4 regions of the Glutamicibacter sp. 2E12 genome follow, and region 3 is predicted to be linked to each of the others. Evidence: riboswitches for the same ligand, from Rfam matches in the RefSeq annotation. Region 3 holds a riboswitch; each other region holds the start of a gene.

Region 1 (7,728 bases), 110 kb from region 3:
GGTTCACCGCGGTGCGATGGGCCTTGGTGGATTTGTTCTTCACGAACTGCGCCTCATCGAGGATCAAGCCGGCAAAGCGCTGCGCCTCGTAAATCTCGTCGTTCAGACGCAACAGGGTATAGGTCGTGAGAATGACATCGTAATTCTCGGCCAGTTCCCTCAGCTGCCGTGGCGAAGGCAAGGTGCCCTCGACGCTGACTACCCGCAGGGATGGGGCGAACTTGTTGATTTCCATTTCCCAGTTCGAAACCACCGAGCTCGGGGCGACGACCAAGAACGGCAGACGGGTGCGCTGGGTTGCGGGCAGCTGAGCACATGCCTGCGGATCGGCCCAGAGCTTGTGGGCATGGAGAATCAGGGCAATCGTTTGCAAGGTCTTGCCCAAGCCCATGTCATCGGCGAGGATTCCGCCGAATCCGCCTTCATACAGGCGAGAGAGCCAGTGGAACCCTTCAACCTGGTAAGGGCGCAATTGGGCGTTCAGCGTGTTCGGCACCTGCGCGTGGTGGGCTTCAGCGACCTTGAGCAGTGAACGCATGCGTGCGATAAACAAGTCCGCGCCGTCAATGCCTTCAGCCATCTCATCAAGTTCTTCGAACAATGAGATTTGGAAGACCGTAAGCTTCAGGTCTCCCTCCTTCGGCTTGTCATTCATTGCCTGCGCCTCGTCAACGAGCGCCTTGAGCTTGGCGAACATGGGGTGGTTCAACGAGAACCAAGTGTTATCCGGCAGGCGCAGCTTCATCTGGCCATTGCTCATGGCCTCGACGATCTGCGAGAAAGGAACCTCGTGGTTGCCCACGGTGATCAGCAAGCCAAGGTCCAGCCAGTCGGTCCGTTCATGATTCACGGCATTGATCTTCAGCTGAGGAAGTTCACGCAGCTGACGGAATTTCGGCCGGGTACCCTTCTCAACCAGCTTGACTTCAGGAATGCGTTCCAGCGCGGGGAGGATCTCGGTGACGAAATCGATGGTGTCATCGCGGGCGTAGAACTTCGGCGACAAGTTGGGATTGCCGCTTTCTTCATGGACCAGGAAAACTTCATGCACTGCGGCCTGAAGCAGTTCCTCGGCCTCAAGGTCATACACTTCCTGGTCGCCAGGGATCCCCGGGTAGAGGATCTGGAAGTCCAGCGCGGCGGTGTCGTTCGGTTCGTTATTCTCGTTGAATTCGCGCTTGTAGACCACGGTCGCCTGCACATAGGGCGGTTTCAAAGCAGGCAATTCCAGCTCGTCGCTAACGCTACGCAGCTCGAAACGGCGGGCCAAACGCGGGTAGGAGGATTCAAAGAAATCGTTGATCTCCGGCCTAGGCACGGTGACCGGACGGCGGTCAACATACCAGCGGCGGTGCGCGTCAGGAATCGGCTCAACACTTGGCGCGAGCCAAATCTCATCAGGCTGAGCCAACTGGGCATAGAAACCATGCTCGGCGATGACACCGCTTGGTGCCTCCGGATCGAGAATGAGTTCCTGGTTTGCAATGTGCAGGACACCGTCCAATTGCAACCGTTGCTCATCCAGGGAGGCCTGCATGCTGAAGCTGGCTGGAGCAACGATGCGCACGCGCTGCTCGGATCGGGTCGTGATCAGTGGAATTCCCAGCTCATCAGCTTGGTCAAGCAGTGGCCAGAGCAGCTCGGAAGCGTACTCGTCCAGGAACAGCCAGTCTTCATCCACCTTGAACTGCAGCTGGCTGTCGCTGCGCGCCATGGAGGCAAAGCGGGTAAACCAGTGGTGCTGCGCCCGCAGCAGGTTCCAGCCGTAGGTCTTGAAGCCCAGGGTGGTCCAGCGAAGCTGGCCACGAACCCAACGGCCTTCGGTGTTGCGAACCATTGGGCGCACTCCCAAGCGGAAGCGCTTATTGCGGGTCGGGTGCGGGATGGTTCCGGTCGGCATCCATTGTTGTTGCTGGGTGGCGTCCTTCGAATCGAAGAGCAGGAACTGAAGCGCCATCGGCACTACCGGATCGTGCTGCGAACCAAGCAGGCCATCGGCCGGGCCCGGCTCGGACTCTTCAAACCATGAATCGATTTGCTGCGACCAAACTGTGTTCGGCTTCTCTTCCCGGGCAGGCACGGGGCGTGGCTGGGAAGCGATCTTGTTGGAGACAATAGCCAGTGCCGCGATGTGCGAGCAGATGCCCGGTGCGTCGCAGGTGCACTCGCACGATTCGATCTTCCACTCTCCACCGTCCATGAGGACCTGGATCATCGGAGAATATTCTTCGCCAGAATCGGTGACGGTGCCTTCGATCTGGTGGGTGCTTTCGTCGAATTCCACGTCAACCACGGAATTTGCTTCTGCAGCCAGGTTCTTTCCATAGAAGAAAGGAACGTTGCCCAGAAAAGCCAATAAGTGGCGGGCATCAATGGTTGGTGGAACAGATTCAATCATCCTCTCATCGTTTCACGTTCCGGGCCTTCGCGAAAGTTGAAGGGCCTTTCTGTGAATAATCACTATCTATGACGTAGCGTTGACGCATGTCCCAAGTGTGGCCCTACCTTCCAGCACGCGCAGTGAACATAACGACGCTCGTTGAATTCGACCGTCTCGCAGCCGAAGCGCTGGCTTCCCACCGCGCACGCGGAAAAGGCTGGCGAGTGCACCGTGTTGATCTGCGCGAACGGGATACCGTGCTGGAATCCTTGGATCTTTCCGAAGCGCTATTCATCGATTGCCAGTATTCCGCGCAAGGATCGCAGATCGTGCAAGCCACTGGCGGGCTGTGCATGAGCTCGGGGGACGAGCTTCCCTTCGAGACGGTGGCTCGCGGCTTGTATTCGCCGCATGAGTTGTACTCGGGGATCCGGACGCAGACCTACGAGCAAGTGCCTGATGCGAAGATCTACGCGTACTCCCAGCAGCATGCAGCGGTGAATTCCGATAGCGATAGCAATGCGCTGGCAAGAACCCTGCATGATCACCACATTGGCCAGGCGCTGGTCTCGGCGGTGTACGAGGGCACGTTCAAGGAAACCCCGATTATCGGGGTGATGGGCGGGCATGCGATGAGCCGGGGCACTGCGCAGTATGCGCAAGCTTTGGAGCTTGGGCGCATGATTACCCGGGCCGGCTACGCGGTCGCCACCGGTGGAGGCCCCGGCGCAATGGAAGCCGCCAACGCCGGTGCGTGGCTGGCCGATTACGGGCAAGAAGATGTCGCTACGGCATTGCAGATGCTGGCCGAAGCGCCAGATGCGATCCATCAGCGCACCGGCTGGGCGAGAACTGCGCTGATGGTCAAGGAGCGTTTCCCGAGCCAGCGGCAGTCCCTGGGCGTGCCAACCTGGTTCTACGGCCACGAGCCGCCGAATCTGTTTGCCACCCAGATTGCCAAGTTCTTCACCAATTCCATTCGTGAAGCGATTTTGCTGGAGCAGTCCAACGGCGGGCTGGTAGTTCTGCCCGGGGCCGCCGGCACGGTGCAGGAAATCTTCCAGGATGCCTGCGAAAACTACTACGCTACCGGTGCTCGCGTGGTGCCGATGGTGCTGATCGGCAAGGACTATTGGACGAGGGATCTGCCTGCTTGGCCGCTGCTTCAGGCCCTGGCCAAGGACCGTGTCATGGAACAGAAGATTGCTCTGGTGGAAACCGCCGAAGAAGCGATGGAGTTCATCCAGAGCATGCAAACCCTGCGCCGGCGTACCCGGCGGCCGGAGAACAGCTAGAGCACGGCATGGAAAATGCCGGTACAGCCAAAGCTGTACCGGCATTCGAATCGCAGCAGGCTGCTATCCGATGCTGACGTCGAAGATCAGGCCCAAGCAGTAGGTGATGGCCGCTGCGCCCCAGCCGATGGCTAGCTGGCGCAGGCCGCGCTTGAGCGGGGAGGCACCGGAAAGCAGTCCCACGATCCCTCCGGTGATCATCAGGGCCACGCCTACCAGGACTACCGAGACGAGGATCGCGGTCATGCCGGAGAGCCCAAGGATATAAGGCAGGATCGGCACGACCGCGCCGGAAGCGAAAAGGATGAACGAGGTGGCCGCCGCGCCGGTGGCCGACCCCAGTTCCTGGTGCTCCTTCTCGAGTTCTTCGCCGCGGCCTTCCGGGTTCAACGAGAAGTCGGGGTTGCAATCGCAGGTGAACAGGCCCATGCGTTCTGCGGCCCGGTGCGCTGCATCTTCATCGCTCATTCCGCGGGCCTTGTAGATCAGCACCAGCTCGTTGGCGTCCAGATCGAGGTTCGGGGCGGCGGTTAGCGTGACCTGGGTTGGTCGCGAGGCGGTCAGCAGCTCGCGCTGGGAACGCACCGAGACGTATTCGCCAGCTGCCATGGACAGTGCGCCGGCCAGCAAACCGGCAACACCGGAGAACAGCACGAAGGTCGCTGAAACACCGGTCGCACCGATACCCATGATCAACGCCAGGTTGGAAACCAGCCCGTCGTTGGCGCCGAAGACCGCAGCGCGGAAGTTGCCCGAAAGGCGCGCACGGCCTGCTGTAGCCAGCGCCCGGACGACCTCTTCGTGGACCTGTTCGTCGGCCGCCATCTGCGCGGTGGCGTCCTTGTCGTCGCGGTAGGGCGAACTGCTTTCGGAGCGCTGGGCCATGGCCAGCACGAAGACCGAACCGAAATGCAATGCCAGGAAGCGCAGCATGGTGCGTCGCAGCGACGGGCGGACTTCCTTGAAATGCTCGCCGAGCAGGACGCGCCAGTGGGATTCGTGGCGGGCTTCCGCCTCTGCAAGGCCCAGCAGGATTTGCCGTTCTTGACCGGTTTTCTTTTCCGCGAGGGCCCGGTAGATGGAGCCTTCGGCGACTTCATCTGCGAGATACTTGCGCCATCGCTGGATCTGCGCTTTGGTAGGTTCGGTTTCTGGGTGCTGTGGCATCGCGACGATGACCCTCCTGGAACATGGATTTTCCAATGAAACCCGTGGATCGGATCAACCACCCAGTTTAGTCAGGGCTCCTGCACTTGGGAATTTGGCAAGGCTAAAAGCAATTCGCTTGCCCGCGGGATCTCCGGCTACCGGCAGCACCAGCTGCAATTCAGAAGTGGCCGGATCATAGGTCGGCCGGCGGGCGCAACGGGCAATGAGCTGTTCAAGCCTGAGCGGATCTGCAACGTAGCGGGTGCGCCAGCGGCCTTCGGCCTTGAACTGCACTTGGCCGGTCTGGCGGTCGATGACGGGCAGAATCGGATATGCCATGGGACGTCAACTCTCTTGCGAGCTCTTGCCCGTGCACCTGTTGATGCGCGGACCGCTTCCTCATCCGAACCACCCATGAACTTGGGGTTGGTGCGCGGCCAGTCGGAGCTTGGCGCCGCGTCTCGTGAAGCAACATTTCCGATGGTACCGCCGGTGGCAGGGCGCGGTGAAGTCCGAATGCGTAATATGACTGCGGCTCAGCTGCCCGGGGCAAAGGCATTGGCCAGTTGCTGCAGCTTCTCGCGTTGTTCGGCCCATTGCCCCGCGGTGTAGCCGGGCAGCAGATCCAGTTGCGCGGTCCAGCCAGCACGGCCATCGAGCTGCTCGCGAATAATGTCCAAATGCCCTGCATGGCGGGAGGTCTCGGCGAGCGCATGGATGAGCAGGTGATCCAATGTGGTATTCCCGGCTGGCCCCCACCACGGTACCTCTACGGGGCTGACCAGGGGCAGGGTGCTGATGGCCTCATCGGCGAAGGCGATGGCTTTCCGATAGAGGCCGATCAGCTGTTGCGCGCGCATGTCTGCTGGCGGAAGGAAATCCGCGTCGGGATCATGCGGAGCTATGAACTCGCGAACGTAGCGGTCATTGGCCTTGCGCTTGAGGCAGGTGCCGAAATATTCGTATTCATTGATCGCCAAATGGTGTAGTACACCCAGGATATGGGTGCCCGTAGGGGTGAGCGGGGTGCGGGCCAGGTGCTCGGCGAGGCCTTCTGCCTTGAAGATCGCATTCTCGCGTGCGTCGTTCAGGTACCCGCAGAGCTTGTCCTTGGTGCTGTCCATGGACAGAGTCTAGTGACCGTGGTGGGTCCGCGGTAGGGGCGCCGTGTGTTTACCATTGGTAAACTTGCCCCGCAGGCCTTGAAGCCAAAGTGGTTGCGGTTGTAGTTGCTGCAAAAAACGTCGATGGAGCCAAACGATGAAAACCTTGCCAGTTGAACCAACCGGTGCTGCGATCAACATCGGTGCGAGGCTGCGCGGGGTGCGCCAGACCCAGCGCATGACCATTGACCAGGTCGCCGAGCTATCCGGACTGACCAAAGGTTTCCTCTCACGTGTCGAGCGCGACCTGACCAGCCCTTCGGTTTCGACCCTTTTGCGGTTGTGCGAAGTGCTGGGCATGGAAGTAGGTACCCTCTTCGAGGTTCCAGAAACGAAACTGGTCCGCCTGGAGCAGGCTCCCCGTGTTTCCCTGGGCGGCGACGGCATCACGGAGCAGCTGGTTACGCCACGCAGCGAGAAGCGGGTGCAGATGATTCGCGCTGAGATTGCGCCCAAGGGCACCGGTGAAGCAGAACTGTATTCGGTGGATTGCGAGCTGGAAGTGCTGCACGTGATCGCGGGAAAATTCATCCTGGTATTGCCAGATCAGCGCGTAGAACTCGAAGCAGGCGATACGATAACCTTCCCCGGGCGTGAACCGCATAGCTGGGAAAACGATTCTGATGAGGTAGCTGTGGTTACCTGGACGCTGATCCTCTCATGACGCCAAGCCCATGCGCCTGCTGCCAGGGCACGGCATGAGCGGTGCGGCTGCGCGTTCGTCTGCGGGGAGATGAACCGCGTATTCTAGGAACGATGCGTTGTTTCGGGGCGCTCGGAACGATGAGTGATGGGAGAGGCGTGAGGACAGGCGAACCAACCGCTGCGCAAGATCAACTGCGCAGTATCAGCTGGTGGGCTTCGATACTTTTCGGCGTTCTTATTGGCACCACCTTGACCTGGATCCGCACCCAACGCAATTTCTTCTTCATTGGCGCAGCGATTCTGGCCGTCGTCATTGTCACCATTGGCGTGCGAACGATTCGCCGACGTGCACGCTTCCCGCTGATGGCGCAGGCGCGCACCTCGTGGGTGTATGTGCTGTGGACCGGTGTCCTGCTCATCCTGGCCGGACCGATCCAGCTGGTGTACGTAGCCGATGACCTTTCTGAACTGACGATCAAATCGCTGGTAATGTCCGCAGGCTTCTGCCTGGGCATTCATGAGGTCGATCGCGCGCTGGTGAAAGCCAGCAAGAAGCGCTCCGGTGAGGCCTAGCCTTCCGATTTGGGCGGAATAGCCTGAAATGTAGTCAAAACATCCAATACCCTTTGGCGCGATTTTGCATAGTGTGATCCTGATCAACTTTCCAGAAGGGGTTGCCATGTCAGGAAAAACCGCGAAGAACCACACCGCAGAACCAGGCCTCAAGAAGGTCCTCGGCCGCTGGGATGCCTTGGCCATAGGCGTTGGCGCGATGATCGGCTTTGGCTGGGTCGTGCTCACCGGCGACTGGATTACCACCGCCGGTCCGCTGGGAGCCACGCTGGCTATGCTGGTTGGCGGTGGCATCATGGCGGTAGTTGGCCTGACCTATGCCGAACTCGTTGCGGCCATGCCGAAAGCAGGCGGTGAGCACAACTACTTGCTGCGCGCCATGGGCGCCCGCTGGTCTTTTGCCGGTTCGTGGGCCATCGTCGGCGGCTACATTGCGATCGTGGCCTTTGAAGCAGTGGCACTGCCCAAATCCGTGCTCTATCTCTTCCCGGAGCTTTCGCAGATCAGATTATGGGAGATCGCT
Region 2 (7,728 bases), 440 kb from region 3:
GGGACCAGCAGGTCCTTGGGCGGGATCACGAAGACCGGGAACACCCATGCCCGCCGGCTGCTCGTCGAGGCTGCATGGCATCACAAACCGCGGTACCAGCCGGGGAAAACCATGACCGACCGGTGGGCCAAGGCATCGGCCCAGGCAGCGGCACGGGGCGATGCCGGGAATCGGCGCCTGAACCAGCGGTGGAATACCCTGGCCAGCCACAAGAAGAAGCACACCGTCGCGTGCACCGCGATTGCCCGTGAACTTGCCGGTTGGTGCTGGTCATTGGCCGTGATGGACGAATAATTCTGCAAGACTCGCCTCTCATATCATGCCAAGTGGAGCATGCAGCGTGAAGAGCGCATCAGCGGAAGGCCTATGAGCAGCATCCCAAGAGGTGCCACGCTCGATCCTAGACAAGCTGGTTGCTCTCGCCGAAACAGGGTCATGCGGTAACCAACCCGCGTATGTCAGACTGACCACGCGTCACCAAGACACGCCGCACCACCGGGTCGATCAGGGAGGTGAAAAGCACCCGCTCGGCAATCCAGCCGAGCGGGTGCTAACCCATGCCTACTTGACAATTACGGGCACATATCAGGCCTGCGCGGCCATCCGGTTGGAGATCTTGTACCGGGCTGCGCGGTGGGTGTCCTTCACGCGGTCGCCGGCGCCGAACATCTTGTGGCGCAGCGAGCCCTCGGTGTATTCGGTCTTGTAGACCCCGCGCGCCTGCAGCTCGGGAACCACGTACTCGACGATGTCCTCGAAGGTGCCCGGAGTGACAGCATAGGCGAGGTTGAAGCCGTCCACGTCGGTGTACTCCACCCAGTCGATGAGCTTCTCGGCTACCTCGGCGCCGGAACCGACGGAGACCGGGCCGAATCCGCCCACGCCGATCCATTCGGCCAGCTGGCGGATGGTCCACGGCTTGCCGGTATCGCCGCTGGCCTTCTTGAAGGTTTCCACCGAGGACTGGATGGCGTTGGACTTCACGTCGTCGCCGATGACATCGTCGGGGCCGTAGACGGACATGTCGATGCCGGTCCAGCCGGACAGCAGTGCCAGCGACCCCTCGATATCCACGTAGGAGCTGTAGTCCTGGAACTTCGCCTGGGCCAGTTCGGTGGTTTCGGCGGTAATGATGGTCTGCATGGCGAAGACCTTGATGTCGTAGCGGCCACGCCCGGCGGCCTCGGCAGCGTCACGGATCTTGCTGACCGCTTCCTTCAGCAGGTCGCGGGTGGGGCAATTGACGAAGATCGCTTCGGCGTTCGACGCGGCGAACTCGGTGCCGCGCTTGGAGGCGCCGGCCTGGTAGATCACCGGGGTGCGCTGGGTGGACGGCTCGGTGATGGCGATGCCCGGAACCTTGAAGTACTTGCCTTCGTGCTCGATCGGGTGCACCTTGGCCGGGTCGGTGTAGACGCCGGTGGCCTTGTCATTCTGCACCGCGTCGTCTTCCCACGAGCCTTCGAGCAGCTTGTAGACCACCTCGAGGTACTCATCGGCGTGGTTGTAGCGCTCGTCGTGCTCCATCTGGTCTTCCTGGCCCATATTGCGGGCGGCCGAGGGAAGGTAGCCGGTGACGACATTCCAGCCCACGCGGCCGTTGGTCAGGTGGTCCAGGGTGGCCAGGCGGCGGGCGAAAGCGTACGGGTGCTCATAGGCGGTGCCCGCGGTGACGCCGAAGCCGAGGTTCTCGGTCACGGCGGCCATGGCGGAAACCAGCATCATCGGGTCGTTGACCGGTGCCTGGGCGCCGGAGCCCAGCGGGGTGACGTTGGTGCCCTTGTACACGTCGTAGGTGCCCAGCACGTCGGCGAGGAACAGTCCGTCGAACTTCCCCTTTTCCAGCACCTTGGCCAGGTGCGTCCAGTAGCCCAGGGTGTTGTAGGTCGAGGCCTTGTCCTGCGGATGGCGCCACAGGCCCGGCGACTGGTGCACCACGCAGTTCATGTCGAATGCGTTGAATAGGATCTCGCGCTTGTTCTCGCTCATGGCTTTGCCCCCATAGGTCGGTAATCGTGGAAAGTTGCTGGTTTACGTCGCAGGCCCTCAAGCCCGCTGGGTCGAATCTTCGCCGGTGACGGACAGCCGCTGCGGCTGGACCCCGTTGATCTCGTAGTCCCCGACGATGCGCGCCTTGTAGATCGCCGGGTTATGGGTGGCGATGGTGCGCGCATTGCGCCAATGCCGGTCCAGGTTGCAGCCGCTTCTGGTGGAAGAGGCTCCCAGTGCGTCGAAGAGCTTGCTGGTCACGCCGATGGCCAGTGGCTGCACCACGGTTTGCGCGCGGTTGGCGGCCAGCTCGCATACGGCGTAGCGTTCCTCGTCGTTCAGTCCCGGATCGCCCAAGGCGGCTTCAACTTCAAGGACTGCGCCGATCACCACGGAGTCGGCAGCGAAGGACTCCGCGGAAACTTCGCCCACCAGCTGGAGGACCTGGGGTTCCTGGTATACCGGCACCCCGGTTCCAGTGGTGAAGATGCGGGTGCGTGCCTGCACCGCGTGACGCAGGTCGTTCAATGCGGCGCGGGCGATGCCTGCCTGCACGGCCATGAGCACCAGCTGGAAGATCGCCGCTTCGGAGTCATTGGTCTGCTGCGGCATGAAGCAATCCACCGGGACCTGGTGGAATTCGGTAGTGCCGGTTCCGGTGAGGCCCTGGCCGAACCCATCCCAGTCGTCGAGGATCTTGACGCCGCTGCGCTGGGTGGAGACCACGGCGATCTGGCGGCCGGCGAGCTCCGGGTGGGCCACGGCAACGGTGGTCCAGTCGGCAAAAATGGTGCCGGTGCAGTAGTACTTTTCACCGTCGATCACCCAGCGCCCGTCCACGGTGCTGGCCTTGGTGTTCAAGGTGCCCAGGGCGTTGCCACCGCGTTCGGTGTAGGCGTTGCCGATAATCTGCCCGGCAGCGATGCGAGCGACCCACTTCTTGCGCAGCTCTTCGTCCTCCAGCGCCAAGACGTTCTCGACGAATGCGATATGCGCACGCCACAGCTGGCCTACGTGGGAGTCCGCCTCGGACAGCTCGATGAGCAGACGGAAGACATCCACCAGCCGTGCGCCGTAGCCCCCGTCGGCAACGGAAAGGCGCAGCGCACCGAAACGCTCGCGATTCAGCAGGCCTACCTGCTCGAAAGGAAGCACGCGGTTCAAGTCGCGGTCCTTGGCTGTCGCGGCGATCTGCGCAAAAACGGGACGGAAAATTTCGGCCAGCCGGTCGTATTGCTCATCCGCACTTGGTCCGGGGGTGATTTTCAGCAATTGCCTGGTCGGCAGCTGTTCTTCAAACTTGTCCAGGTCCATTGTGGTGGCCTGCGAAGGGTCACTGAGCTGGTTGAAGTCCAGTCCGAGGGCATTGTGCGATTCACCAATAGGCATCAGGGTTCTCAATTCTTTCCATCGGTCCTGGCGGTAGCACCGTCCCGCTATTGGGGTGGTTGCTGCGGCGTCGTGGAGCCAGATCTCTCAGCCGCTCTGGATGGGTCGTAATTCATTTGTAACGGTAATAAACCGGCGTTTCCAACCCGCGAAGTCACATTTCGTCCCAGTGCCGGCAGTGCCCATCTTCAAATTTCACAGCCTAATCCGCGTCCTGCCGAAGATGAGTTGCAAAGTTTTGCTTAATGTCGAGCAAACCGGCCTGCAATAAAATAAATAACGAAATTTCTGGGCAATGTGACGTAGTTGTCGAAGATTTTTTCATATTACGCAAGATTTGCGTTCAAATCGTTCGACTCGTTGTAATGGACACGTAACCATCCCGAGCGGCCGAGAGATCTGGCTCCACGACGCCGCAGCAACCACCTTTGGAGTTTTGCTCTGCAGGCCGGTGCTACCGCCAGGAACGATGGAGATGAACATGACTCTTTCCTTTGCAGCGCCCGAGGCAGCTCCCGTTGCCTCAGCTTCAAGCGCCCTGGACGTGCAGTTCAGCAACGTGTCGCGAACCTTCACCACCAAGATGGAAAGCCGCACCGTTCTGACCGATATCAACCTGCAAATTCCAGCAGGTCAAGTCGTGGCCATTCTTGGAGCCAGCGGTTGCGGAAAATCCACGCTGCTGCGTTCAGTATCGGGCTTGGACCACCCCACCACCGGCACCATCCGCACCGGCACCCGCGAGGTCACCGGCATCAACGAGTTATGCGCCGTTGCCTTCCAGGAGCCCCGGCTGCTGCCATGGCGCTCGGTTCGCCAGAACATTGCACTGGGCCTGGCACCGGAAACCGATAAGCGCGCCGGCAACTCGCTGATCGATGAGTTGATCGAGCTGACCGGTCTGAGCCATGCAGCCAGCTTGCGCCCACGCGAGATCTCCGGAGGCATGGCGCAACGGGTTTCGCTGGCTCGCGCGCTGGCTCGGCGCCCGGGTGTATTGCTTCTTGATGAACCCTTCGGCGCCCTCGATGCGCTGACACGCTTGAAGATGCAGGATCTGCTGCTCTCGATTCACGCATCGTTCCCCACCACTGTTCTCATGGTGACCCATGATGTGGACGAGGCGTTGACTTTGGCTGACCGCGTGATTGTTCTGGGGCGAGGCGCTGGGCATAGTGCAGCGGGCGTCATCGAGGATCTGTCCATCTCAGCTGTGCATCCACGCCGGCATACCGATGAAAAGTTCGTTGCAGATCGCCTGCACCTATTGCGCCTGCTCGGCGTCGACCCAACCAACCATTAGTCCCGGCCACGCCGTGGGTCCCGAACCATTCGTCCCCTTTGCCTTTTCACCTACACCGCTTGCACGCACAATTCTAGGATTCTCCATGCTTTTGAACCGTCTCACCCGCCGCACTGCATTGTCCGCCGCCGCCTTGATCGTTGGCGCAGTTGCCCTGACCGGCTGTGCTGGCGAAAACGCTACAGCCTCCTCGGATGGTCAGACCCTGTCCATCGACTTTGCCACTTACAACCCGCTGAGCCTGGTACTCAAGGAAAAGGGATGGTTGGAAGCAGCCGCCAAGGAGCAGGGCGTAAATGTCGAATGGATCCAGTCCGCTGGTTCCAACAAGGCCAATGAAGCTCTTCGCGCCGACGCAATCGATGTTGGTTCCACAGCCGGTTCCGCTGCGCTCCTGAACCGTTCGAACGGTGCACCCATCAAGACCATCGCACTGTATTCGCAGCCGGAATGGGCGGCCCTGGTAGTGGATAAGGACTCGAAAATCGAGTCCGTTGAAGATCTCGCTGGCAAGACCGTGGCCGCTACAAAGGGCACCGACCCATACTTCTTCCTGCTGCAGGCGCTGGAATCCGCGGGCTTGAGTGAAGCTGACATCAAGCTGCAGAACCTCCAGCATGCCGATGGACGTACCGCCCTGGCCAACGGCTCGGTTGATGCCTGGAGCGGTTTGGATCCGATCATGGCCGCTGCCGAAAAAGACGGCGCGCAACTGGTTTACCGGAACTTGGATTTCAACACCTACGGTGCGCTGAACGCTCGCGAAGACTTCATTGAGCAGAGCCCCGAACTCGCCCAGCTCGTTGTCGATGCCTACGAAAAGGCTCGTGGCTGGGCAGCTGACAATCCCGAGGAAACCGCAGAAATCCTGGCCGACGTAGCAGGGCTCGAACCAGGAGTTGCTGCCACCGTCATTGAGGAACGCTCCAATCTGGACGTTCCGGCAGTTCCCGACGCCAAATTCACTGGAGTCCTGAGCAAGATTGCTCCCACGCTGGTCGCTAGCGGCGATGTCTCGGAGCAGGAATCCGTTGATGAAGCTCTGGAAACCCTCATCGATGACCAGTTTGCCGTCAAGGCAGACGCAACAAAGATCTCCGGAGAGTAACCAGCCATGAGTCCCTCTAACGTGGCTGGAACCCGCGGAAGCCAAACACCTGCCAAGCAGAAGGCCAGCATGGCCGCAACGATCCTGCGTGCCCCGAAATGGCTGCTTGCGCTGGTCTTGCCGCTGACCACCCTGGCTGTGTGGCAATTTGTCACCGTTACCGGAATCGTTGCTCCGTGGACACTGCCAACTCCGGGTTCAGTGGTTTCTGCTGCCATTGAGCTCTTCCAGGATGGCGAACTCGGAAAGCACATCGGCATCTCCACTCAGCGTGTTCTTCTCGGTTTCGCCTTCGGATCATTGCTGGGCTTGGCGCTGGGTGCGCTTGTCGGACTGTCCAAATTGGCAGATGCATTTCTGGGACTGAGCATCAGCGCCCTGCGTGCAGTCCCTTCCTTGGCTTGGGTTCCGCTGCTGGTGCTCTGGATGAAAATGGGTGAAGATTCCAAGGTCACACTCGTGATCATTGGTGCCTTCTTCCCGGTCTTTACCACCGTCGCCTTGGCGTTGCGCCATGTCGATGCCCACCTGGTCGAAGCAGCCCGCTCCTTCGGGTTGAAGGGATTGAAGCTGCTGCGCACCGTCCAGCTGCCCGCAGTGGTCCCTTCGATCTTCTCCGGCCTGCGTTTGGCACTAGCCCAAGCTTGGCTCTTCCTGGTCGCAGCCGAACTCCTCGGCGCGTCAATGGGCCTTGGCTTCTTGCTCACCGACTCGCAGAACAACGGCCGATTGGACCGCCTGATCATGACCATCGTGCTGCTGGCCGTCTTTGGAAAGATCACCGATGCCCTGCTGTCGATAGCAGAACGCTGGGCTATCAAGCGCTGGACCTGAAACCGGACCCGCTAATACCCGCTAGTACCCGCTAGTACCCGCTGACAAAGCTACCCCTCACCAAAGAAAGTTTGCGATGACCACCGAATTGGCAACAACCTCAACTCAAGTTTCAGAGGCAGCACGCCAGGAATTCTGGGACGAAGCGGCGAACCTCTTGGATTGGGACATCCCGTGGCACACCACCAGCCGCATCATTCCGGCCGATCCGGATGCCAAGCGCGGACCGGAAATTTCTTGGTACCTCGGCGGCAAGCTGAACGCCGCAGTGAACTGCGCCGACCGCCATGTAGCTGCGGGACGCGGGCAGAAGGTCGCACTGTATTTCGAAGGCGAGCCCGGAGACCGGGTAGCCGTCACCTACAAGAATTTGCAGGAGCGGGTCTCCCAGGCAGCCAACGCCTTGGAATCCCTGGGTGTGGTGAAGGGCGACCGCGTGGTCATTTACCTGCCGGTGCTCATTGAAACAATTGTCATCACCTTGGCTTGCGCCCGCATCGGCGCCATCCACTCGCTGGTCTTCGGCGGGTTCTCCGCCGAAGCGCTGAGGTTCCGCGTGGAGGACACCAAGGCAAAGGTCCTGGTCACCACCGACGGCCAGTTCCGCCGCGGCACTTCGGTTCCGGTCAAAGGCAACGCCGATGCGGCCGTTGCCGGCGAGAACGAAATCGAAAAGGTCCTGGTTATCCGCCGCACCGGCGACGAAATCCCGTGGACCGAAGGCCGCGACATCTGGTGGCATGAGGTGGTTGATACCCAGTCCACCGAGCACCACGCGCAGGCATTCGATGCGGAAACACCGCTGTTCATCATGTACACCTCGGGAACCACCGGCCAGCCGAAGGGCTTGGTGCACACCACCGGCGGGTACCTGACGCAGGCGGCCACCAGCTACAACCTGCTGTTCGCCAACCCGGACGAATCCCAGCGCGCCAAGGACGTGCACTGGTGCACCGCCGACCTCGCCTGGGTCACCGCGCATACCTACGAGATCTACGGCCCGTTGGCCAATGGCGTCACCCAGGTAATCTACGAGGGCGTCCCCAACGCCCCGCACCCGGGCCGCCACTTCGAGGTCATTGAACGCTACAAGGTCACCAGCTAC
Region 3 (7,728 bases):
GCACGCTCGCCACTGGAAGAAGGTGGGTTTGGAGGGCATCTGAACTCTGAATCCTTAAGATCCCATAAACCCCTGTTCAATATGTCAACTAGGTCAATACTGCTCGGATGCCGTACTTGGTGTGGCATCTGTTAGTTACGGGCTCGTTAGCATACGCGCACGGGGCATCGAATTGTATGAAATAGTGCTGAATATCGTGCCGCCATTAGGAGGTCTGCTGTTTCGAACACTGTTCGTTCTCATAACTGATGCTCTTTCCCTATGGGCGTGAACAGACTGCCGTCCCATGCGGTTTAACGCCACCGGCAAAGTAGCCATCGAGTAAAACCTCATAGGAACATTAGCCTTGCGATCTAGCTCAGAGCGCGAGCTTGGAATGCTCATCGAGCTGATACCAGGCACGGTTGTGATAGACCAAACCGTCGCTGGGCTGGCCAGGTTCGCTGTCGCGTTCAATGTGCGACTGGAGCGCCCGGGCCACAAAAACCGTGGACGTGCCAGCCTGGACTCGCTCAATGGCCTCGCAACGAACCCAGGCCCGGACGCCATCAAATACCGGTTCGCCGGTGCTCAGCCTTGACCACGTTTGCTTCTGTGCGAAGCGATCGATGCCACTGGTTGCCCCTAATTTAGCCACCTCGATGTCATGCGCATCCAAACTGTGAACGACAAGAGAATTTGCTCGGGTGAGCACTTTGGCCGCCGAGGATAAGGCAGAAATCGAGAAGACGAGCAATGGCGGATCAACGCTGATCGATGCCACGGACGTTGCCGTGAGGGCAACAGGGCCGTCTCCGGCATCAGCGGTAATCAGGCTGACGCCGCCGGGGTGCCCGCGGAAGATCGCTTTGAAGTCTTCCGCGGGCAACGAAGGTGTCGCCGATTCTGTCACTTCAGACGCGGGCACCAACAAGCTCCTCGCGCAGGATGTCAGCCCCTGCGCTGAGTGCGCTGAGCTTGGCCAGGGCAACGTCGCGACGGAATGGAGCCATGCCGCAGTTGGTGCTGGCGATCAGCTTGTCCGCATCCACAAATTCGAGTGCGTTGCGCAGGGTCTGCGCCACTTCCTCGGGAGTCTCCACAGCATTATTGGCCACGTCGATAGCTCCGAGCATCACTCGCTTGCCGCGCACCAATTCGACGACCTCTAGCGGGACCTTCGAGTGGTGGGACTCCAGCGAAACAGTGTCGATGGAGGAAGCCTGCAACAGCGGGAAGGACTTCTCATAGTGGCGCCACTGGGCTCCGAGGGTGGCCTTCCAGTCATTGTTCGCCTTGATGCCGTAGCCGAAGCAGATGTGAACAACTGTCTCGGCTTTGAGCCCCTGGCAGGCGCGCTCCAGTGCGGCGATGCCCCAGTCGGCCACTTCGTCGAAGAAGACGTTGAAGGCAGGTTCGTCGAACTGGATGACGTCCACCCCGGCGGCTTCCAGCTCGCGGGCTTCTTGGTTCAGGATGGTCGCGAATTCCCAAGCCAGCTTTTCGCGGCTGCGGTAGTGCGCGTCGTACAAGGTATCAACCATGGTCATCGGGCCAGGTAGGGTCCACTTGATCTGCTTGTCGGTGCAGGAACGGAGGAACTTCGCGTCTTGGACAAAGACCGGCTTTTCACGTTCAACGGCACCGACGACGGTGGGGACACTGGCGTCGTAGCGGTTGCGGATGCGCACGGTCTCGCGTTTTTCGAAGTCGACGCCGCTCAGGTGCTCAATGAAGGTCGTGACAAAGTGCTGTCGGGACTGCTCGCCATCGGAAATGATGTCGATGCCGCGCTGAGTCTGTTCAAGAACCGCAGCACGCATGGCGTCCTGTTGGCCTTCGCGCAATTGCGCGCCTTCAAGCTTCCATGGTGACCAGAGCTTTTCAGGCTCGGCAAGCCATGAAGGCTTGGGCAGGCTGCCGACAATTGACGTGGGGATAAGCGGGGAAGTCATGGGATATCTTTCGGGATCTTAGGCGACAGGAGCCGGGTAGGAAGAAGACCACTGAGCGAGCAGCTCGCGATTCGGAATAATGAAATGCTCTTCGGTGAACTTCCCTTGGATCTTGCCTAGCTGGGTTCGTTCTTCGCGGTCATAAAAAACGCGGGTGGGGGAGAAATCCTGGGCGCCGAGACTCGGGTGGTACACAGCAGGCGCTCCTGAGTTGGCGTTGTAGATCTCGGGGCGGTAGATCTTCTGGAAGGTCTCCATGGTGCTGATCAGGCTGATCAGCTGCAGATTGGTGTAGTCGTTGAGCAGGTCACCGCGGAAGTAGAACGCCAGCGGTGCCACGGCACCTGGCGGCATGAAGTAGCGGACGCTCAAGCCCATTTTCCCGAAGTACGCATCGGTCAATGAATTTTCGTCCTGCTGGTATTCCAAACCGAGCACTGGATGGCTGTTGCCGGTGCGGAAATAGGTCTTGGAAGTCGAGACGCTGATGCAGATCACCGGCAGCTGGGCAAAACGTTCACGGTATGCCTGTGAGTTCAAAAAATGTTGGAAGAGCTGTCCATGGAGATCACCAAAATCTTCTGGCAGCACCGGAGCTCCGCTGTCATTACATGAGGCTGGAAGCACTACGCTGAAGTCGTAATCGCGGACATAAGAAGAAAAATTATTGCCGACTATTCCCTGGGTTCGAGTGCCTAGTAGTTTATCCACGATCGTGGTTTCAAGGACTTCTAAAAGGGGAAACTTCTGGTAGTTATTATCGGCAGTGAAATGCACATTGGCAGAAATGATTTCCAATTCCAGCGCATAGCGGTCTCCCTGGGGATTGTCCCAGTGAACCAGGGAATTGAAGCGGCGGTTGATCATTGTTAAAGCATTGTTCAGGTTCTCTTCGCGGCGCTCTCCACGCGCCAAATTGGCGAAGTTCGTGGTGGTGCGCGAATTTGTCGAAGGGGAGTAATTCTCGTCGAATTTAGTGGTGCTAATGCTGAAGGTCAACGCGTCTGCCATGATGGCCAATCTGTTTCTGAGGGGACCGTGGTGGGCCGAGGGGAAGTCGTTGCGTCAATCATGCAGGGTGATTCTTGATATCAGGTAACTCGATATAACTATGGATTGATATAGACTCTGGCTATGGTTCAGGGAACAAATGGCTTGACGCTGCAGCAGCTGCGCTATTTCGTGGCGGTAGCCTCCGAGGGGTCCATCTCGGCTGCCGCCGACTTGATTTACGTCGCGCAGCCCAGCATGTCGGCGGCGATGAAGGAGCTCGAATCGCGGGTGGGGCGCACCTTGCTGGTGCGCTCGGCCAGGGGAGTGACGCTCACCGCCGAAGGCGCAGAATTCCTGGGCTACGCCCGGCAGGTGCTCGAGCAGGTGGAGCTTCTTGAGCACCGCTACCTCGGCCGCCCTTCCGCCAGACGACTGCTGGGCGTCTCGACCCAGCACTACTCCTTTGCGGTGGATGCGTTTGTCCGGATGGTGCAGGCCAGTGGAGCCGAGGAATACCAGTTTTCGCTGCGCGAGACCCGCACCGAGCAGATCATCGAGGACGTGCGCACGCTGCGCAGCGACATCGGGATCCTGTACCGCAACGACTTCAACCGGAAGGTCATCGACAAGCTGCTGCGCGAATCGCGGCTGGTCTTCCACCCGCTGTTCCTGGCCGATCCGCACATTTTCATCTCGCGCAGCAACCCGCTGGCCACCCGTGACCAGGTCACCCTCGAAGACCTCGAAAACCTGCCCCGGCTGACCTTCGATCAAGGCGCGAACAACTCGTTCTACTTCGCCGAGGAAGTGCTCTCCACACGCTCCAGCCAGCGGGAAATCCAAGTCTCGGACCGTGCGACCATCTTCAACCTGATGATCGGCCTGGGAGGGTACACGATCTCCACCGGCATCATCAGCGACGAGCTGGATCCATCCATCGTTGCCATCCCGCTGGACATCGACGAGCGCATCGAGATCGGCTGGATCGATCACGCCGCGATCCCGCTCACCGACCAGGCTCAGCGCTACCTGCAAGAAGTCCGCGCAGTGGTGGCCAGCTTCGGGGTGGAAGTGCTCGGCTGAGCCGCCAACAGCGTAACCCCCGGTCATCGAGTGCCGCTCCATCGTCATAAACTTCCGGGAAAACCTTGAAAGTCTCGGGGTTTTTCTCATTTTGGTGCGTCATAAAGTGGCGCCAGCCACCGCGTCATCATGACAAGTGCACGACATATGAAGCTTGGCGGCCTTGTATGAAGCCGGCCGCCCGATAGCGCTTGCACCCCTCGCAGCCCATGGCCAACCATGGAAGAACAACAAACCATCAAGAGCGACTAAGAGATCTGGCTCGTTGACGTCGCAGCAACCATCGGGAAACCGAAAGGTGCTAATGCCAGGAACGATGGAGCAGTTCCGAACGCGTTTTTGCGCGTTGCGCTTCGTGTTGCCACACGACGCCAATCGGTGCACTCCCTCGCAGAGAATCGAGGAGGAGCTATGAGCCAAGGAACCGACGCGGTGCACGCAGGGTACCGCCCGAGCGGAGACTTCCGCCCGATGCTGCCGCCATTGCACAATTCTGCAGCCTACCAATTCCAATCGCATGCCGAAGCGATCGAGAAGTTCGCGCTGCGCCAGGCCGGCTTCACCTACTCGCGTACCGGCAACCCCACTGTCTCGATCCTCGAGCAGCGCGTGGCCGCGCTGGAAGGCGGGGCCCAGACGGTAGCCACCGCTACCGGCCAGTCCGCCGTCGCCCTGTCCCTGCTGGCCCTGACCCAGGGACCCAAGCACATCGTGGCTTCCTCCTCGCTCTACGGCGGCACCGTGGACCTGCTCACCGACACCTTCGCCGACTTCGGGATCCGCGTCAGCTTTGTCGACCAGGCCGATCCTTTGGCTTGGGCTGCGGCCATTGAGTCGGACACCCGGGCGTTCTTCCTGGAGTCGGTCTCCAACCCGCTGTGCACCGTGGCCGATATCCCGGCCATTGCGGCGATCGCCCACGAGCACAACATCCCGGTGGTAGTGGACAACACCCTGGCCACCCCGCTGAATGTGCGCCCGCTGGAACTCGGTGCCGACATCGTGGTGCACTCGGCCACCAAGGGCCTGGCCGGACACGGCTCGGTGCTCGGTGGGGTCGTGGTGGACTCGGGGAAATTCGACTTCTCCGATGCCGCCCGCTGGCCGCAGATCGCCGCCCCGCGGGTGCGTCTGAACAACACCTCGCTGCTTGAGCGCCACGGACCGGCCGCCTACGCAATGCTGGTGCGCTCCAAGTTCCTGCACGATCTGGGCCCGACCCTGGCCCCGGCCAGCGCCCAGGGAATCCTGGCCGGAATCGAAACCCTGCCGGTGCGCGCCGCCCACGTGCAGCGCAGCGTCACCAGGCTGATCGACGCGCTTGCCGAGTATCCGGGCATTGCCGCCATCCACCACCCCGCGCTGCCCGAGCACCCCAGCCACGAGCTGGCCCGGGCGCTGGCGCCGAAGGGCACCGGCTGCGTGCTGGCCATCGAGCTGGCCCACCCGGCCCTGGTTTCCCCGGTGATCGACGGGCTCAAGCTGATTTCCCTGGCCGCGAATGTGGGGGACACCCGCACCATGGTCTCCCACCCGGCGACCATGACGCACTGCCGGCTCTCGGAGCAGCAGCTGGCCGACGCCGGCCTGAACACCTCCACCCTGCGCCTGTCGGTCGGTCTGGAAGACCCCGCCGACCTGCTCGCAGATATCACCCAATCGCTGGATCTTGCATTGGCCGCAACCCAGGCCACCGCCGGCACCAAGGAAGTGAGTTTCGCATGAGCGGCTTCAACACCCTCGCCGTCCACGCCGGCCAGCACAAGGACCCGCACACCGGTGCGGTGATCCCGCCGATCTACCAGACCAGCACCTTCATCCAGGACGGCATCAACGTGCTGCGCGCCGGGCACGAATACTCGCGCGGCTCCAACCCGACCCGCAACGGGTTCGAATCCCAGCTCACCGCGCTGGAAGGCGGCGCCGCCGGCTTCTCCTTCGCTTCGGGGATCGCGGCCGAAGATGCGCTGCTGCGCGCGGTGCTTCAGCCGGGCGACCACATCGTGCTGGGCGCCGACGGCTACGGCGGCACCAACCGGCTGATCTCCAAGCTGCACGGCAAATGGGGGATCACCTCTTCGGCGGTGGACATCACCAACCTGGATGCGGTGCGCGCCGCGCTGCGCCCGAACACCGCGCTGCTCTGGGTGGAAACCCCGTCCAACCCGCTGCTGGGCATCGCCGACCTGGCCGGGTGGGCGGCCATCGCCCGCGAACACGGCGCCCTGCTGGTGGTGGACAACACCTTCGCCACCCCGTACCTGCAGCGGCCGCTGGATTTCGGCGCCCACGCAGTGGTCCATTCCACCACCAAGTACATTGGCGGGCACTCCGACGTGCTCGGTGGTGCGGTCATCGTGGCCGATCACCTGCACCGCGGGCAGAGCCTGGCCGAAGCCGTGGGCTACCAGCAGTTCGCCGGGGGAGCGGTCTCCGGTCCGCAGGATTCCTACCTGGCCGCCCGCGGGCTGAAGACCCTGGGCCTGCGCATGGAACGCCACGGGGCTACCGCCTCCACCCTGGCCCGCTGGCTCGATGACCAGCCCGAGGTCACCCGCGTCTACTACCCGGGACTGGAACGCCACCAGGGCCATGAACTGGCCAAATCCCAGTCCGCGGCCGGCCGTGGCTTTGGCGGGATCCTCTCGTTGCAGCTCTCCGATGAAGCCGCCGCCCGCGCCTTCGCCCAATCCATGGAGTACTTCCAGCTCTCGGTCTCCCTGGGCGGGGTGGAATCCCTGGTCTGCTATCCGCGCGAAATGACCCATGCTTCGCTGATCGGCACCCCGCTGGAAATCCCGGCCAACCTGGTCCGCCTCTCGGTGGGCATCGAGGAAGCCGACGACCTGATTGCCGATCTGGAACGCGGGCTGGCCGCGGCCGCGAAAGCAACCAGCGCGGACAGCATCCAGCACCGCAGCCTGGCCACAGCCTGACCTAAGGGCAAGTGGATTGAAACATGCCGTGTAAGGAGGACACTGACATCGGCGAACTGCCGATCCTAGTCTCCGCCTGCGATTACCCAATTTTGAAGGTCTGCCACGAAATACTGGTAATCAGATTCGGAGATTCCTCGGAGCTGTGGCCGAGTCGGGGACTGCGATATGTAGTAATGCCGTTGATGCTTGACTTTCAGGCTCACTCTCACGCTTTTCTAAGGTCCGTCCTCAGCGGTGGGAAGTTTAGGGATTTCAGCACACCGGTCTGCCAAGACCCGTAACCGGGGATGGCGAGTGATTGCCTGAATCAATTTCTCATCCGGGATTCTCAATTCCGAGAGGGCAGCGAGGTAGGTAATCAGATGAACAGAGTCGGAAATGATTTTGAGCTGGTAGAAGTTACTGATGTCGCGGTGCTTCTTCGTTCCGCCATGGGCGACGTGATGCCGTGCCCATACGGCCCAATCGACCCACTTTTCGACATCGAGTTGGAGTTGTGTTTTGAGCTCTGCCGGGAGCTTGTCATGCAATCTGATCAGACGGTTTTTCAACTCAGTATTTTTTCCTCCGTCAAGGCACCAGGTATCGAACCCCTCAGCGGCTGCGAGAACTTGGCTTAAATGCTCTTCTACCATGAGTGGCGAGTGGCCGATGAGTCCAACTACCAAATTCCACGCATACTGCGCCTGTGCTCCAGAGGTTAGCCGTTGCCAGGCCTCCAAGAAGTTACCAAGCGACACATCGTTGAAGGTGAAGACGGTGCCACCAGCCTCGGTGTA
Region 4 (7,728 bases), 920 kb from region 3:
ACGAAGCGCGCCGGGCAGACCAGGAGATACATTCCATGACAGCAACAGATCTTTCCGCCGTTCCGCTGGCTCAGCAGCTTCGCGCCGCTTTGGCGGCCACGCCCCTTCCGCTGGTGATCAATGGCCAGGAGGTCGCTGGCTCGGGGGAAAAGCTGCCGGTAACCGATCCCTCCACTGGCCAGCTGCTGACCGAGACGACGGCTGCCACCGCAGCGGACATCGACCGCGCAGTAGCTGCCGCCCGTGCAGCGTTCGAGTCCGGGCCCTGGGCAGAAATGACCCCGGCAGCACGCCAGCGGGCGCTGCACCGCTTCGCTGACGCATTGGAAGCGAACCTCGATGAATTGGCTACCCTGGAGTCCCTGAACTGCGGGAAGCCCTTCAACATCGCCCGCTTTGGCGAGCTGCCCGCGGGCATCGAGACCTTGCGCTACTTCGCCGGCTGGGCCACCAAGCTCAACGGCGAAACCCGCGATATTTCCCTGCCAGGAACCTGGCACGCCTATACCCAGCGCCAAGCCTTGGGTGTGGCCGCACTGATCGTGCCATGGAATGTCCCCTTCACCATTGCGCTGTCCAAGGTGGCTCCGGCGCTGGCGTCCGGCTGCACCGTCGTGCTCAAGCCCGCGGAGCTGACCCCGCTGACCGCCGTGCGCATGGCGCAGATTGCGCTTGAAGCAGGCATCCCGGCCGGTGTGCTGAACGTGGTCCAGGGCTTGGGGCCGGTGGCCGGCCAAGCGCTCGCCGACCATCCGGATGTCGACAAGCTCTCCTTCACCGGATCCACCGCGGTAGGCAAGAAGCTGCTGGCGTCGGCAGCGGTCAATCTCAAGCGGCTGAGCCTTGAGCTGGGCGGCAAATCCCCGGTGGTGATCTATCCCGACGCGGATCTGGACAAGGCCATTCCGGCCGCCGCCATGAGCATCTTCGGCAACTCCGGCCAGGTCTGCGCGGCAGGGTCGCGACTGTATGTCCACGAAGACATCGCAGACCAGGTCATCGAAGACATCGCCGGATTCGCGAAGAACCTCAAGCTGGGCGCTGGCCTGGCAGAAGGAACCCAGCTGGGCCCGCTGATCTCCCAGGTGCAGCGCGAGCGCGTGCTGGGGTACATCGAGGCGGGCATCGCTGATGGCGCGGAACTCGTTGCCGGTGGCTTGGCCGAAGGCGAAGAAGGATTCTTCGTGCAGCCCACCGTGCTGAAAAATGTCAGTCCGGACATGTCCATCGCCAAGGATGAGATCTTCGGGCCGGTGCTCTCGGTGAGCACCTTCGGCGACGAGGATTCGCTGGCCGAGGTGCTGCGCCGGGCCAACGACACCGACTACGGTCTCAATTCGGTGATCTTCACCCAGGACATTTCCCGCGCGTTGACCTTCGCCAAGAAAATCCAGGCCGGCAACGTCAGGGTGAATACCGGTGCCGGCATGGATGCGAACATGCCGTTCGGCGGATTCAAGCAGTCGGGGTGGGGCGCCGAAAATGGCCGTGAAGGCATCGAGGCCTACACCTCGCTGAAGTCGGTCACCGTCAAGCTCGGCTAGCGGCAATGTTCTATTCCGGGACTGCTTTGCGCAGTCCCGGGCCGATAGGATGAGCTCATGAGCGAAAAGGAGCAACCCCGGCTGGCTAGCGCGTTGGCGCAGAAAGTCGTCGACACGATTGCGCCGACCATCAACCGCAATGTGAACATCATGAATGCTCACGGAGTCATCATTGCTTCTACGGATGCTGCGCGTATCGGTACCCACCACGACGGCAGCGCAGAGGCGATCCGCCGCAACAACATCATCCGTGTCAGCCAGGCCGACGGCTCGGCCGGAACCCAGCCCGGGGTCAATGTGCCGCTGGTGCTGAACGACCAGCTCTGCGGCGTTGTGGGCGTGACCGGAGCTCCCCACGAGGTGGAACCGCTGGCCGGCCTGATTGCACTGACCGTTCAATTGCTCTTTGCCCAGGAACGCGAGCACTCTCGCAGCGCGCGGCGCGAGACCGAAGCCCGCGACATTATTTCTGCGTTGATCGCCGGTCGCGTTGCGCCTGAAGTGATCGACCGCTCGCTCGCAGCGCATGGTTTGCGCGGGCCGAAATGCATTGAAGCTTGGCTGCCCCGAAGCGTGGGGGATCCGTCGCTCGAAGAGCCGGCGAAGGATCATCACCGCACGTCATGGATTAGCCTTTCCGGCGCGTACTGGAGGCTTTGCGCTGCCAGCGAGACAGCTTTCGCTCCCGAGCGCATGGACCAGGAACGTTTCCTGGTCTCCGCGCCTGTCGAAAAGGCCGAGGATCTCATGGCCGAAACCGAAGTGCTGCGCGTATTGTTGGGCTATCCGGCACTCGTGCCTTCCCACGCGCGGCGCCGCATGTGGAGCCGGGAAATTGCTGTGGCTATCGCCCGCACCCCAGCCCGCAGCCTGGAACATGCAGCTGCCCCAGCGATGCAGCTCAATGAGGAACAAGCCAGAACCCTGCTGGTCGTTGCGACAGCTGCTTCGATGAGCCAAGCGGCCACGGATCTGCATATTCACCGCAATACCTTGGTGCAAAGACTTGAACGGATAAGCCAGGTCAGCGGCGTCGATATTCGGCGGTCCAGCGAATCCCTGAAACTCCAGCATGCCATCTACGCGAGAGTGGCCTTGGGCCAGCTGCATGTTTTCTAGGCCCTGGAAACTAGGGGAGCTGGCGCCGGGGCTGGGAAGGGTGGGGTGTTTGCACACATTGGCTCTTTCGAACCCAGGCAAATGTGGTCGTGTGCCCATAGGTATTCGGGGTCACTTTTCCTAGTATTGGCAGGATGATCGATCTTTGCGCCCGAAACCGGGGTGGCACGGTGGCATCTAGCCCAACGGGCAAAGCCTTGAGCAGCTTTGCCGATAGGGCTGGTCCACCCGTTGAGCCATTGCGGGCTGGGCGCATTGAACTACCGATATTGGCAAAGGAGCCAACCCGCCGTGTACGAACTGCTTGTTCTGCTGATCCTTGTTGTGGCCATCGTGATGGTCACAGCACGCTTGAAGATCAGCCCATTCCTCGCCCTCGTTGGCGCAGCTATCCTGGCGGCCTTCGCCTACCGGATTCCGCTGGCCGACGTGGCTTCGACGGTCACCACGGCCTTTGGCAGCACCATGGGAAATATCGGACTGGTGATCCTGTTCGGAACGATGATCGGTGTCATCCTGGAGAAATCCGGCGCCGCGATCTCCATGGCAGATGCGCTGATCAAGGTCCTGGGTACCCGGTTCCCCAACCTGACGCTATCGATTATCGGCTACATCGTTTCCATTCCGGTCTTCTGCGACTCGGGATACGTGGTGCTCAACTCGCTGCGCAAAGCCATCACCCTGCGTACCGGGGTCTCCGGGCTGGCAACTTCCATCGCCCTGATGACCGGCCTGTACGCGACCCACACCATGGTGCCTCCAACTCCGGGCCCGCTGGCCGCAGCCGAAAGCATCGGCATTGCCGATAACCTGGGCTTGATCATCGCAGTCGGATTGCCCGTTGCGGCCATCTCGGCACTTGCCGGCTTGGCCTACGCCAGCCGCTTCAACAAGTCCCAATGGACCCCGTTGCCAAGCGACGACCACAATGACATCTCCGAACTCGACTATGAGCAGCTGCGTGCAAGCTTCGGAAAATTGCCCAGCCCGGCGCTAGCCTTCATGCCGATCCTGGTTCCGCTGGTGCTGATCTGTGCCGCATCCATTGCGAAGCTGCCCTCGCACCCGATTGGCGAAGGCGCTGCCCTGGAAATCCTTTCCTTCCTGGGGACGCCAGTTATTGCGCTGATCTTCGGCTTGATCTCATCGACTTTTCTTTTGAGCGGTGGCAGCAAGCTGGCGGTCTTCAATGAGCAGATGAACGAAGCTGTACGCACCGCTGCTCCGATCTTGCTGATCACCGGTGCCGGCGCCGGCTTCGGCGCGGTCCTGGCCGCGTCGGATCTGACCACGATTCTTTCGGATTCACTCAGCGGACTGGGCTTGGGCCTGGCTGTGCCATTCCTGATCGCCGCTGCATTGAAGTCCGCCCAGGGCTCGTCCACCGTCTCAATGGTGACCACTTCCGCGCTGGTCGCTCCGATGCTCGGCTCCCTGGGCTTGGGTTCGGAGCTGGGCATGGTGCTATCCGTATTGGCAGTAGGCGCCGGTGCGATGGTTGTCTCGCACGCCAACGACTCCTACTTCTGGGTCGTCTCGCAGCTCAGCCGCATTCCGGTGATCACCGCCTACAAGACCCTGAGCGTGGCTACCGCCATCCAGGGCACCGCGGGTTTCCTGACTGTACTGGTCCTGGGAGCCGTACTGCTTTAGCAGCACGCCTTCCAAGAAAGCAACGGATCGCGCCATCGGCAGATGGCGCGATCCGTTGCTTTAAGCAGTGCTGGATTAGCCCAGGCCTGCCGCCGGGAAGCTCCGCGCGGCCTTATTCGCTGTGGCAGTCGAGATCACCAGCAACGCGATGGCGGCCAGGTAGCCGGCTCCGGTCGCGGCGAAGGCGAAACCGAATTGGCCCAGCAGGCAGAGAACTGCTGCGCTGGCCAATGCCGCCCAACCGGCCCAGGAAGCCGCGGCAAGCAGGGGCGCAGCCTGCTGATGCCCGGCGAGCCAGGCCCCATCGCTGGCCAAGGTGTGGCGCGTCTTGATGCCGATCGCCGCATTGCGAGCGAGCTTCCGGTCCCGTGCCATCGGGGCGAGGAACGCTGCGACCAGCGTTATGCTCAGCAACCCGAACATGAAGGCAATCACGCCTGCTGGATCCACTTGCCGCCTCTTCTGCCGATTGATCTTGAATGGCCATTCAATGCGGTCGCATGGAAGTGCCCTGATCCACGCTGTGTTCCCAATCGATGCCTAGGGGAACGCCTTTGAAATCCAGTTCCAGCATGCCAATTGCGTCATGCGAAGGTCATATGACGTCTTATCCGCCCGTTTTCCGGCAGGGCGAAGGCGCGAAGATGACGTATTTTGTCCTGCTGTTCCTCCGCATGACAGCGCCCTTCCCGAGGACCTGCCAGTAATGCTTGACTCGGAGCACAACCCATCCAGAGCGGCTGAGAGGCCTGGCTCCGAGACGCCGCAGCAAGCCTGCACTCCGCAGGTAGTGCTAACGCCAGGTTCGATGGATCCGCAGATTTTCTGCATCCTTCGGAATCCATAGCCCAAGAGGAGAACGAAGATGACTGTACTGGATACCCAATTGCCGCGCGTGCCCTACACCGGCACTGCTGATGAAGCTGAACTGGCTCATTGGCGCGACGTCGCCCAGCAAGTAGCTGACAAGCTGGCGGCTGACGCGCTCGAACGCGACCGAAAGAACGCCCAGCCTTTCGCCGAAGTGCAGCTGCTGCGCGAAGCCGGGTTGCTCAATCTCTTGGTGCCTGCAGAATTCGGCGGAGCCGGAGCCCATTGGGAAGCGGCTTTCGAAGCGGTCCGCATACTGGCCGCAGCTGATGGCTCCATCTCGCAGTTGCTGGCTTACCACTACATCAACCAGTCCGGCATTGCGTTCTACGCCCCAGCAGAAGCGCAAGGGGCATGGTGGCAGCGCACCGTGGAAGGTGGCTGGCTCTGGGGCGATTCGGTGAATCCAGTTGATCCGGATTTGACGCTGAGCGCCGAAGGGGACGGCTACCGACTGAATGGAGCCAAGCGATTCTCCACGGGTTCCGGTGTTGGCGAGGTCATCGTCATCAACGCGCTGGTCCAGGGCGGAGAATACGACGGGCAGATTCTCGCGTTGGTTCTGCCACGCGATATCGATGGCTTGGAAATCGTTGACGACTGGGACTACCTGGGACAGCGGCTGAGCGCGTCGAATTCCTTGAAGTTCCACAACGTGCGGCTCGAAGCAGGGGACTTGCTGGGATTCGTCACCGATGAACCGGTCTCCACCCTGCTTACCCCCGGTATCCAGTTGGCCTTCGCCAACTTCTACCTGGGCATCGCCCAGGGAGCACTGGAGCGCGGCAAGCAGATCTTGCTGGGCCGCAAGAACGCCTGGCTGTTCTCGCAGGCAGAGACCTACTCGCAGGACCCGATCTTCCAGCGCACCGTCGGAGAGCTCAAAGCCCGCACTGCAGCAGTGGCGGCGCTGACCGAGAAGCTGGGCCGGAAATTCGATGCCCTGCTCTCGAAGGCCGGGGAAGTCACCCAGCCCGAACGAGCGGCGTTGGCCGTGGAAATTGCTGAAGCCAAGGTGGTCTCCACTGAGGTGGGAGTGGATGTGGCGAACCGGATCTTCGAGGTGACCGGTTCATCTTCGACTGCGAACTCGGTGGGTCTGGACCTGTACTGGCGCAATGTGCGCACCCATTCGCTGCACGACCCAGTGGACTACAAGAAGATCGAGGTCGGCGCCTACTTCCTGCGCGGAGAGTCCCAGCCGCTCTCGCTGTACACCTAAGAAAACTTCTCCCGGATTGGACTGAACGATGACTGTACTTGCAACTGGCAATCGACTCGCAGGCCTCAAAAACCGCTTCGCACCGCTCTTCGCGCGCATTGCGCAGGGTGCAGCTGAACGCGACCGCACCGGCGAATTGCCCTTCCAGCAGGTCGCGGACCTGGCCGCTGCCGGCTTTGGCGCGGTTCGGGTCCCGGAATCGCACGGGGGTGCCGGTGCTACGCTGCCCGAACTCTTCGAGCTCTTCGTGGATCTCGCGGCGGCGGATTCCAATATTGCCCAAGCGCTGCGCGCGCACTTCGCCTTCGTCGAGGACCGTCTGGTTGCGGCCCCCGGTCCGGGGCGCGACAAGTGGCTGGCCCGCTTCGTGGCGGGAGAACTGGTGGGCAACTCCTGGACCGAGGTCGGCACCGTCAAGGTCGGGGACGTGATCACCAAGGTCACCCCGGACGGCGAGGGAAGATTCAAGCTCAACGGCACCAAGTACTACTCCACCGGCTCGATCTTCGCCGACTGGCTCGATACCTACGCAGAGCGCACCGACACCGGAAAGCGCGTGATCGCCGCAGTCAACCGCCACCAGCGCGGCGTCGAGCTGGCCGATGACTGGGATGGCTTCGGCCAGCGCACCACGGGCACCGGCACCTCCACCTTCACCGACGCGATTGTCGCCGAAGAAGACCTCATCGACTTCGATACGCGTTTCAAGTACCAGACAGCTTTCTACCAGCAGGTGCTGCTCGCTGTCCTGGCCGGCTCCGCCAAAGCAGCCGAGCGCGACTTCGCCGCCGAGCTGAAGGCGCGCAAGCGGACCTTCAGCCATGCCGCGGCCAATGTGGCGGCCGAAGACCCGCAGCTGCTGCAGGTGATCGGCGAGGTCTCCGCGGCGGCCTTCGCTGCCGCGGCAACGGTGGAACGAGTGTCGACGGCATTGCAGGGAGCCTATGAAACTGCGCAGGCGCTGCACACCGGCGAGGTGACCGGGGAAGAGGACGAAGCAGCCAACGATGCGGCAGAGCTGGCCAGCGCCCAGGCGCAGGTGGTGCTCACGCCATTGGTCCTCAACGCAATCACCCACGCTTTCGATGCGCTGGCCGCCAGCGCCACGAGCGTTACCAAGAACCTGGACCGGCACTGGCGCAATGCCCGTACCGCCGGCAACCACAACCCCTGGGTGTTCAAGGCGAGGTTGATTGGCGACCTGGCGGTCAATGGCACCGAGCTTCCGCGCGTGTGGGCGATTGGTGCATCAAAGTAGATTCCTTGATTTTGCGGGTCCAGCATTCTTTGCCGATGCTGGGCCCGTGGTCGTAGTCCCGG

The links. Region 3 has a riboswitch for S-adenosylmethionine ahead of ACP3TE_RS03785 (O-acetylhomoserine aminocarboxypropyltransferase/cysteine synthase family protein). Riboswitches for the same ligand answer to the same signal wherever they lie in the genome.
Region 1: it holds a riboswitch for S-adenosylmethionine, as region 3 does, so the genes downstream of both, ACP3TE_RS04290 (hypothetical protein) here and ACP3TE_RS03785 (O-acetylhomoserine aminocarboxypropyltransferase/cysteine synthase family protein) in region 3, are expected to answer to the same signal.
Region 2: it holds a riboswitch for S-adenosylmethionine, as region 3 does, so the genes downstream of both, ACP3TE_RS05875 (ABC transporter ATP-binding protein) here and ACP3TE_RS03785 (O-acetylhomoserine aminocarboxypropyltransferase/cysteine synthase family protein) in region 3, are expected to answer to the same signal.
Region 4: it holds a riboswitch for S-adenosylmethionine, as region 3 does, so the genes downstream of both, ACP3TE_RS08200 (acyl-CoA dehydrogenase family protein) here and ACP3TE_RS03785 (O-acetylhomoserine aminocarboxypropyltransferase/cysteine synthase family protein) in region 3, are expected to answer to the same signal.

What each region holds. Positions count from the first base shown of each region.
Region 1 covers NZ_CP188297.1:941,181-948,908, reverse strand. Annotated here, with positions in the region: gene ACP3TE_RS04305 (SNF2-related protein) at 1-2,398, opposite strand, end outside; gene ACP3TE_RS04300 (LOG family protein) at 2,485-3,675, shown strand; gene ACP3TE_RS04295 (VIT1/CCC1 transporter family protein) at 3,739-4,842, opposite strand; gene ACP3TE_RS04290 (hypothetical protein) at 4,897-5,163, opposite strand; SAM riboswitch class IV at 5,180-5,293, opposite strand; gene ACP3TE_RS04285 (DinB family protein) at 5,361-5,948, opposite strand; gene ACP3TE_RS04280 (helix-turn-helix domain-containing protein) at 6,085-6,651, shown strand; gene ACP3TE_RS04275 (hypothetical protein) at 6,789-7,205, shown strand; gene ACP3TE_RS04270 (APC family permease) at 7,312-7,728, shown strand, end outside.
Region 2 covers NZ_CP188297.1:1,266,037-1,273,764, forward strand. Annotated here, with positions in the region: gene ACP3TE_RS05860 (IS110 family transposase) at 1-294, shown strand, start outside; gene ACP3TE_RS05865 (LLM class flavin-dependent oxidoreductase) at 586-1,989, opposite strand; gene ACP3TE_RS05870 (acyl-CoA dehydrogenase family protein) at 2,047-3,378, opposite strand; SAM riboswitch class I at 3,394-3,485, opposite strand; SAM riboswitch class I at 3,753-3,854, shown strand; gene ACP3TE_RS05875 (ABC transporter ATP-binding protein) at 3,860-4,681, shown strand; gene ACP3TE_RS05880 (aliphatic sulfonate ABC transporter substrate-binding protein) at 4,767-5,789, shown strand; gene ACP3TE_RS05885 (ABC transporter permease) at 5,859-6,623, shown strand; gene acs (acetate--CoA ligase) at 6,700-7,728, shown strand, end outside.
Region 3 covers NZ_CP188297.1:830,233-837,960, reverse strand. Annotated here, with positions in the region: gene ACP3TE_RS03805 (flavin reductase family protein) at 359-907, opposite strand; gene ACP3TE_RS03800 (methionine synthase) at 894-1,934, opposite strand; gene ACP3TE_RS03795 (DUF1852 domain-containing protein) at 1,953-2,945, opposite strand; gene ACP3TE_RS03790 (LysR family transcriptional regulator) at 3,069-4,010, shown strand; SAM riboswitch class I at 4,243-4,333, shown strand; gene ACP3TE_RS03785 (O-acetylhomoserine aminocarboxypropyltransferase/cysteine synthase family protein) at 4,422-5,735, shown strand; gene ACP3TE_RS03780 (cystathionine gamma-synthase) at 5,732-6,946, shown strand; gene ACP3TE_RS03775 (HEPN domain-containing protein) at 7,165-7,728, opposite strand, start outside.
Region 4 covers NZ_CP188297.1:1,747,511-1,755,238, forward strand. Annotated here, with positions in the region: gene ACP3TE_RS08180 (aldehyde dehydrogenase family protein) at 36-1,544, shown strand; gene ACP3TE_RS08185 (CdaR family transcriptional regulator) at 1,602-2,663, shown strand; gene ACP3TE_RS08190 (GntP family permease) at 2,955-4,316, shown strand; gene ACP3TE_RS08195 (hypothetical protein) at 4,392-4,766, opposite strand; SAM riboswitch class I at 5,041-5,131, shown strand; gene ACP3TE_RS08200 (acyl-CoA dehydrogenase family protein) at 5,182-6,408, shown strand; gene ACP3TE_RS08205 (acyl-CoA dehydrogenase family protein) at 6,437-7,666, shown strand.